One region of the Parafrankia sp. Ea1.12 genome, then DNA from elsewhere that is predicted to be linked to it. Evidence: riboswitches for the same ligand, from Rfam matches in the RefSeq annotation. Region 1 holds a riboswitch; each other region holds the start of a gene.
What was found. Region 1 has a riboswitch for cyclic di-AMP ahead of FMEAI12_RS19345 (C40 family peptidase). Riboswitches for the same ligand answer to the same signal wherever they lie in the genome.
Positions count from the first base shown of each region.

Region 2: it holds a riboswitch for cyclic di-AMP, as region 1 does, so the genes downstream of both, FMEAI12_RS27165 (peptidoglycan-binding protein) here and FMEAI12_RS19345 (C40 family peptidase) in region 1, are expected to answer to the same signal.
Region 3: it holds a riboswitch for cyclic di-AMP, as region 1 does, so the genes downstream of both, FMEAI12_RS01680 (transglycosylase family protein) here and FMEAI12_RS19345 (C40 family peptidase) in region 1, are expected to answer to the same signal.
Region 4: it holds a riboswitch for cyclic di-AMP, as region 1 does, so the genes downstream of both, FMEAI12_RS14515 (transglycosylase family protein) here and FMEAI12_RS19345 (C40 family peptidase) in region 1, are expected to answer to the same signal.

Region 1 covers NZ_UBIZ01000348.1:16,701-18,895, forward strand. The annotation lists gene FMEAI12_RS19340 (DUF305 domain-containing protein) at 1-170, shown strand, start outside; cyclic di-AMP (ydaO/yuaA leader) riboswitch at 970-1,097, shown strand; gene FMEAI12_RS19345 (C40 family peptidase) at 1,257-2,195, shown strand, end outside.
Region 2 covers NZ_UBIZ01000459.1:21,387-23,581, reverse strand. The annotation lists gene glyA (serine hydroxymethyltransferase) at 1-371, shown strand, start outside; cyclic di-AMP (ydaO/yuaA leader) riboswitch at 690-903, shown strand; gene FMEAI12_RS27165 (peptidoglycan-binding protein) at 1,179-1,958, shown strand.
Region 3 covers NZ_UBIZ01000092.1:48,978-51,172, reverse strand. The annotation lists cyclic di-AMP (ydaO/yuaA leader) riboswitch at 981-1,228, shown strand; gene FMEAI12_RS01680 (transglycosylase family protein) at 1,235-1,918, shown strand.
Region 4 covers NZ_UBIZ01000295.1:19,797-21,991, reverse strand. The annotation lists gene FMEAI12_RS14520 (SDR family NAD(P)-dependent oxidoreductase) at 1-293, shown strand, start outside; cyclic di-AMP (ydaO/yuaA leader) riboswitch at 665-841, shown strand; gene FMEAI12_RS14515 (transglycosylase family protein) at 854-1,231, shown strand; gene FMEAI12_RS14510 (MFS transporter) at 1,541-2,195, shown strand, end outside.

The DNA.
Region 1 (2,195 bases):
ACCGCATGTTCCTGGAGATGATGATCCGGCACCACGGGGGTGCGATTGCGATGGCACGCACCGAACAGCGGGACGGACAGTTCCCCGACGCCGTGGCCCTGGCCAGGACGATCGAGTCCACGCAGACCACAGAGGTCGAGACCATGAAGGGCCTGCTCGGTACCGGATAGCCGAGCAGGGCCCTGGGGCACCGGCCGCGCGCCGGTGTCCCAGGGCACCTCGGGTCCCAGGCGCGACACTCGGCACGACGAACGCGAACGTCGGTCGCGGCGAATGACCTGACGACGAGACAGCTGACGACCGGAACAGCGGAACGGCTGGGAGACCTCGAAGTCGAGGCCATGGACCAGGTGTGGGCCGCGAGCGGCCCTCGTGGCATGGCACCAGGCCGGTGCCGGAGACCGTCCTGCCGGAGATGGTGGCCTTAACGGCCCGTTTCGGACCTGCGAGCAAGGCGACGGGGCAAGACGATCCACCCGGACTACCCGACCGTTCATCGGACACCGCGGGCCGCAGCGGCTTTGGCGGCCCCGACAGACGTCCCGTCAATCCTTCCGACAGCCACCAGTCTCGATGATCAATGTCTTTCGGTGGTGGAGAGGTCAGCACCGAGAGATCCCCTCACCCCGGGCAACTATGTCTCGTAGTAGGTGCCGAGCCTCGCGAAGGGTGGGTGGTGTCCGGACGCAGTGCGCCGAATTGCTGTCCTGATCCTCGCTGCGCGGGCCCGGGGAGGCTTGGTTGGGTGGCGGTCTGACCGCGATCTGGTGATCGAAGGCACTCCAAAGGCGCGTCTACTCCGCTCGGCGAACCTAGATCTTGCTGGAGCGGCGTGGATGTCCGTCGAAGATCTTCTGAGATCTTCCGATTGCTACCTACTATGCTCTGTAGTTGGTAGTGTGTGCATCTGCTGCAGCATCGGACCGTACGCCGAATCCTGCCCCTGGTCCGGTGACCCCTCCGACTTGCATCTGGGGCAGGAGCGGGGGAACCACGTTCCTCCGGGCGTCGCCTCCTTCGATGCCCTTGGGGTGAAGCCGAATACGCACGGGGCGTTCGGCCGGGCTCCCAGCCCGAACCCGACAGCTCACCTCGCATCACCTCGCAGGCGTAGGGGAAGGATCACCATGGTGTCTGCGCAGAGTGCGCAGCTTGATGCAGAAAGACGCCGACAGGAGGGACGCGGTCGCCACCGGGCTCCGTCCGTCCCCACAGCGTCGAGCCGGGCCAGAGCGCGGGCCCGCGCTGTCGCAGCGGTGACCACTGGCACTGTCGTGGTCTCCGGTATGGCTCTCGCTGGATGTGCGCCGGAGCCCAGCTCGGACGGCGCGTTGGACGACAGCACGAACACCACGTCACTGACGCTCGCGACCCAGATCGGGTCCCGGGTGGCAGTCGACGGCCCCGTCCAGGGTGCCGCGGGAGAGGGCGCGTCGCGCACCGTCCTTGATGCCACGACGGACATCTCTGCACCGACTCTGTCGTCCAAGATCGACGTGGGTCTGCGCGTGACGAACCCCGACGTGACTGTCAACGCGGACGAGCCTGTCAATGTCGGCTTCTCGCTGTTCAACGAGGAGACCCACGCCCCGCTGGCGGACCAGCTCATCAAGGTACAGGTCAAGCTACCCACCGGCTGGGCGACCTTCCTGCACCTGACCACCGACGAGCGTGGCTTCGCCTCCTACACGGCCCGCGTCCTCATCACCACGAACGTCACGGTGATCTTCGATGGAACGGACGCCCTCCAGTCCGCCCGCTCGGAGAACGAGGCGACGCTGCGCGTACGCCCGGCCCCGCCGCCGGTATCTGTGCAGGGCACCAGCAATGCCGTGAACGTCGAGACTCCGGCGGTCGACGTCAGCATCCCGGCCAACACGCTCGGGGAGAAAGCCGTATACCTGGCGTCGCGGCAAGCCGGTAAGCCCTACGTCTACGGGGCGACCGGGCCGTACAGCTTCGACTGCTCCGGCCTGGTGCAGTACATCTACAAGCAGCTCGGCAAGACACTTCCCCGGACCACCGACCAGCAGTACGCGGCGACAACCAGGATCGCTCAGGGCTCCGAACAGCCAGGCGATCTCATCTTCTTCGGCCAGCCCGGCGCGATCTACCACATGGGGATCTACGCCGGTGGCGGGAAGATGTGGGTCGCGCCGAAGACCGGTGACGTGGTGAAGCTCCAGACCATCTGG
Region 2 (2,195 bases), on a different contig from region 1:
CCGAGGCGCTTTCCGGACGCGGTTTCGATCTCATCACCGGCGGCACCGACAACCATCTCATCCTCATTGACCTGACGAGTCGCGGAGTCGCCGGGAAGCCGGCGGCGAAGGCACTCGACCGGGCCGGGATCGAGCTGAACTACAACACGGTGCCGTTCGACCCGCGCAAGCCGTTCGACCCGTCCGGGGTGCGCCTGGGAACCGCCGCGATCACGACCCGCGGGCTGCGTCCGGAGCAGATGCCCACCCTCGCCGCCTGGATCGACGAGGCCGTCAAGGCCGCCGGCGACGCGGACGAGGCGACCATCGAGCGGATCGCGGGCGAGGTCAGGGACCTGATGTCGGCCTACCCGATGCCCGGCTGGGTCTGACCGACCCAGCGGGGAACCTCCAGCCGGCCGACCCAACGGCACCGCTGACTCCCCCTCACCCTCGGCCCGGGCGCGCACGAAGGCGCCCGGGCCGAGGCATGCCCGGCCCAGCTCCCCCGCAGCCCCGGTCGCCGTCCGCGCCGGGTGTGGCGACGTCCGGGCGGATGCCCGCGCCGCAGCGTCGCCGGTTACTGCCCGGAGTGTCTCGATCTCGATTCTGTGTACGCATCGTGACCAGGATGCGCCGTCGGTACAAGAAAATTAGTACTTGCGATTACCCTTAGTAGTTCGTTACGGTGTCCTGGCTCGCAGCAAGCGACGGGCCGTACGCCGAGTTCTGCCCTAGGCCCGTCGTCCCCTCCTAGCGATCAGCAGGGCAGAAGCGGGGGAACCACGTTCCTCCGGACGGCCACCCGCGCACGGGCGGCCGTCCTCGGGGTGAAGTCGACCGCGCCGCAGATGCGGTAAAGGCCGACCGGGCTTCCCGGCCCGAACCCGACAGCTAACCTCGCAGGCGTACGGGAAGGATCGTCGTGTACGCACGCATGTCTGGATCACCCAGGCGGGCCTTTCACCCGTCCCTCGGGCAGCCGCCGCGGCCGCACAGTGCCCGCATCCCGGGGTTGACGCAGGAAATCTAGACCCACCAGGTCCGGAATACTTTTACGCCGACAGAACGCCGGCGCACTGAGCCATGCTTCCCTCGCCGGGCGAATCGTTGCCGTAACTTTTTGATCCGTGTACGGATCAATTTCCCATCCGGACATTCAGAAGCTCTGTTCTTCATAGCAGAAACGAGATTCTTAGATGTCGCATGGAAAGCACCGCAGGTCCAGCCGTCCGAACACCTCCGGACGGGGACCCGGGCGAGGCCGCGCCGCCGTGGTCACCGCGGCGAGCGTCATCGGCGCGTCGGCGGGCCTGATGTTCACCGCGGGCCCGGCGAGCGCGGCCACCGTCTCCGACGTCACCATCGCGCAGGCGGCGCAGAACGCGGGCCTGCCGTCCTGCCGCGGGATTCCGCTGAGCACCTGGGTCGCGGTGGCGCTGGCCGAGTCGGGCGGCAACACAACGGCCCACGCGACGGTCGGTGAGGACTCCCGCGGCCTCTGGCAGATCAACATGCGCGCGCACTCGAGCTGGGTCGGTAGCCGCAACCTCTACGACCCGAACGTCAACGCCTGGGCCGCACGGCAGGTATGCGCCAGCCAGGGCATCGGTGCCTGGAGCGCCTACAAGAACGGCATGCACGTGAAGTACCTGGCCCGCGGCGCCGCGGCGGCGGCCGCGGTGGGCAGCGGCACCGGCGCCCGGACGATCTCGGCCGTCACGCCGGCCGCACCGGCCGCACCGGCCGCGACGGCACCGGCGCCCGCCAGCTCGGGCTACATGCGGCTCGGGGTCGAGGGCGTCCGCTGGGACGTGGCGCTGGTGCAGAAGCGGCTCGCCGCCATCGGCTACCCGATCACCATCGACGGCCGGTTCGGTCCGCAGACCAACCACATGGTCGTCGACTTCCAGAAGAAGAACGGCCTCGTCCCGGACGGCGTCGTGGGCCCGCTCACCCACGACAGGCTGTTCGCCTGATCCAGGGGCGGCGCGCGGCCGTCGAGCCGTCCACGTCGCGGCCCGGGCACGCCGGTGCCGGGCCGCGACGGGGCGGCGACCGGGCGGCGTGGCCAAGCCCGTGGCCGGGCGGGGGTGGCGCGCCCGACACGGCCGACCTGCCGCTTCAGTGGACCGCCGGGCCGGATCCGGGCAGGCTCGGAGTTCTGGCCCGCCAGGCAGGACGCGACCAGGGCCGCCCGTCCACGAGGCAGGAGC
Region 3 (2,195 bases), on a different contig from region 1:
TCGATGTGGACGCGAGGCGTCACCCGCCCGGCGAGGCCTCATGAAGATCGTGCGGGCGGTCGGCGCGACATCGGCGCCCATACCAACCCAGGACACTCCGAAGCCCACAGCCCACCACAGGCCCCTCATGGGTTGCGGATCGGGTAAAGCCTGCCGAGACCACGCGCACGACCCATCGGAGTCCACACCGGACGCAGCGTTCGCGTGGGCTCCTATGTGTCTCAGCGGCCCCGATGCGTCCTACCCGACACATGCCGACACATGCGGCCGCGCGCCGAACGCTGCTGCCGCGGTGACCCGAGCGCACCCGTTCGTGCGCCCCGGTGATACCTCTTCCGGCCCGCCCCGAGACGCACGCCGTGGCCGAACCGCGAGCCGCCCCGCCCGTGGGCCCGCGGGACAGCTCGGATTCCCGCCCGAACGGGGCTACTTCGGGGCACGCAGAGAGGCACCAGACAGCCCACGCGATCGCCCGATCACGGGCGAGAGACACACACGGACCCACCTCAGCCAAGATCGATCCGAGGGACGAATGGGACGTACCGACCCGACCCCGAGGGACGCCACCACCCCGCAAGCAGTCACAGAAACACCCCAACAAGTTAACTCATAGTTACAGTTGCGTTTCTCACACATCACGGCATGCGGGCTGGTATCAGCACGACGATATGAATTTTCTAGCTGCTTGATGACGGCCTGGCCGGCCGCGGGTAGCCTTCTCGCATATTCGGCTTGATTGCCGACAGCACGCCCAATGGTAACGATCTTTCACCAGTGTGATCTGTCGGTACGAACCACCCTCCACGACGCGGTCGCCAAGTTAATGAGCGCGCATGCGCGCGCGATACCAGCACCGTGATCAAACCTCAAGCAGCCACCGGACGGTGTGCTCTTTTTCACCCGAGGCATTCAGTGCTTGTCATTCGACCTGACGGCGTGGTTATGGTCTTCGCCGTGCCCGGAGACAGGCCGGGCACCCGACGGGTGGCACGCCGAATCCCTGCCCCCATCCGTTGGAAACAGAAACCCGATGGCAGGAGCGGGGGAACCAATACCCGGTCGCCGATTCTGGGGACCTTGGGGTGAAGCCGCTAACGCCGACGGCACGAGGAGGAAGCTTGTCCTCCGTTGCCGAAGGCACAGGATTTCCGGAGTTCCTGACTTGGCGGCCGGGCTTTTTCCCTGCCCGAACCCGACAGCTCACCTCGCAGGCGTGGGGAAGGAAAACTCACGCATGTCCGACGCACGTACCAGTGGCCGACAACGCCGCAGCAGTACCCGCAGCCGGGCCCGCACTCTCGTCTCCGTCCCCGTCATCGCCGCGGCGGTCGGCGGAACACTCGCCCTGAGCCAGCCGGCCAACGCCGCCACGACCTGGGAAGGTCTACGGCAATGCGAGTCCGGCGGTAACTACACGACGAACACCGGTAACGGCTACTATGGCGCTTACCAGTTCTCGCCAGGCACCTGGCGCAGCCTCGGCTACTCGGGGCTGCCACACACGGCTCCGCCCGCCGTGCAGGACGCAGCGGCACTGCAACTCGCACTCCGTTCCGGGTTCGGCCAGTGGCCGGTCTGCGGGAGCGGAATGGGCTCCGAGCAGCTCCTGCCCGGCGCGTCGTCATCAGGCGCCGGGGTCCAGGCGTCCAGAGCGGCCGAGCGCACCTCGCTGGTCGCCCAGCCCGCAGCCGCGGGCGTCCCGAACCTGACGCGGACATACACCGCGTCGATGGTCAACCAGGTCAGCGACGAAGTCCGCTCCTGGCAGGCCAAGATGACCTCCCTCGGCTACCCCCTCACGGTCGACGGCAGCTACGGACCACGGTCCGCGGCCGCGGCGCGTGACTTCCAGGCCGCACGCGGCCTCGTGGTGGACGGCGTCCTGGGTCCGCAGACCTGGGCGGCCACCTTCGGCTGACGTCTGCCGACCGGCGCACTCGGTCACCAGCCGGGCCGTCTGACGGCCACCGCCGCACGCGGCGCCCGCTCCCCCGCTGGCCTGAACCGACCCACCGCACCCTCCTGACGGCCGCCCCCACGCCGCCGTCCGGTCGCGGTGGCCCCCACGCACCGGTCGAGCCCCCTTCGCAAGGCGTCCTTCCCCCGGACGAGGCATCCCACCCGCGCCCGTCGCGGTGAGCCATCCCTCCATGGACTCAGGCCCTCGAACCGGGCGCCGGCGAATCATCCGTGTT
Region 4 (2,195 bases), on a different contig from region 1:
ACCACGCCGCCCAGAACATCCGGATCAACGCCGTCGCCCCCGGCCTGACCGAGACGGCGCTGACCGCGCGCCACCGCACCGACCCGGCGTCCACCGCGGCGGTGAGCCGCCGCATTCCGATGGGGCGCTGGGGGCAGCCGGGCGAGCTGGCCTCGGCCGTCTGGTTCCTGGCCTCCGCCGAGTCGTCCTACATCACCGGAACGACGCTGGTCGCCGACGGGGGCCTGACCGCGCACCACGGGGTCGTGCCTCTGCCGGCTCCGGAGGTTGCGCTGCCGACTCCGGAAATCTGACCCGGAACGGACGAAATTACGACTCGTCCGCATCAGGGGCCTGTCAACAGGTCTGGGTGGTGCCCGGACGAACGCCGGGACCATTTCCAACTTGATGCTCGCGCAACTTCTTCCCGGTTCACGGGTCGAATTCCTGCGCCGAGGTGAGCACGTCACCCACTCTCCGTGTCACCGCTCTCGGCCATCGTGGCGGGGCGGTCACGGTGATGGGACGGTCCGTTAAAGAGGAACGCGCCTGCGCGCGTGATACGCCGTCTACGGAGAATCTTCAAGGTTTCGATGGGCCATGTGGTGCTCGCCACAGAGCCTTGGCAATTGTTGGTCCGTTGTGTGTAACGTCTGCGCCGTGCTTTCGTTCAGGAAAGCGCGCACCGGGCGACACGCCGAATCCTGCCCCGCCCGGTGAACAACAAACCTCAGGGCGGGAGCGGGGGAACCAACCTTCGGGCGTCGATCACAGACGTCCTCGGGGTGAAGTCGCGTAGCGCGACCGGGTAAATCCCAGCCCGAACCCGACAGCTAACTTCGCAGGCGTGGGGAGGGGCATCACTTTGTCCGTTATGGCTTCGCGTGCTCGTAAGACCAGTCGTTCCATCCGCCGCGGCCGTGCGCTGCTTGTCGCACCGCTCCTCGCCGCCACGATCGGCGGCGGAATCGCGATGTCACAGCCCGCCAGCGCCGCGGGTCGGCCGGACGCACACCGCTTCCTGAGCGCGGTTGTGCCCTGCGAGTCCGGCGGTAACCCCCGCGTGGTCAACGAGATCGGCGCGGGCGGCCTGTTCCAGTTCCTGCCGAGCACCTGGCGCGGCGTCGGTGGTCAGGGTCTCCCGCAGAACGCAAGCGCCGCCGAGCAGTGGAAGCGCGCGCACATCCTGTACGCGCAGCAGGGAACCAGCCCGTGGTACGCCTCGAAGAGCTGCTGGGGCCCCAAGCTCTGACCCAGCCCCCAGGCTCTGACGCGGCCCGTCGAATGAATCTGACGCGGCCGTCGAATGGAGCAGACAGGTGACGGACCAGCCTGGCTGAGCCCTGGCTGAGCGTGACAGATGGTCCGTGGAACGCGATCGGTGGCCCGGGTGTCAGTGTCGACACCCGGGCCACCGGCGTTTCGGTACCACCGGCCGCGTCGCACGAGCGCGAGGAAGCACGAGCGCGAGCGCGAGGAAAAGAGACCTGCCGTACGCTGAACAGTCGTCCGCCCGCGCACCTGCGGCCGAGTTGGCGGCGGCCGGAGAGGTGGGTTGTCGATGGCCGAGCCGACCAGCCGCCGCAGGTTCGCCGTTCTCGCGATCTGCTGCATGAGTCTGCTGATCGTGGGGCTGGACGGCACCATCGTGAACGTGGCCCTGCCCGCACTGCGCCGGGATCTGGGTGCGTCGCCCGCGGGCCTGCAATGGACGATCGACAGCTACACCCTCGTCCTGGCCAGCCTGCTCATGCTCGGTGGTTCCACCGGCGACCGGCTCGGCCGCCGCCGGATCTTCCAGACCGGACTGGCCCTGTTCACCGCAGGCTCGCTGCTGTGCAGCCTCGCGCCCGGGCTCGGCTGGCTGGTGGCCTTCCGAATGGTGCAGGCCGTCGGCGGCTCGATGCTGAACCCGGTTGCGATGTCCATCATCACCAACACGTTCACCGACCCGCGGGAACGGGCCCGCGCCATCGGTCTCTGGGGCGCGGTGATCGGGATCAGCATGGCACTCGGCCCGGTGCTCGGCGGCATCCTCGTCGAGACGGTGAGCTGGCGGGCGATCTTCTGGATCAACATCCCGATCGGGCTCGCCGCGCTGGTGCTCACGCACCGCTTCGTCCCCGAGTCCCGCGCGCCGAGCCCACGCCGCCTGGACCCCGTCGGACAGCTCCTTGTGATCGCCGTCCTCTCGACCCTCACCTACTCGATCATCG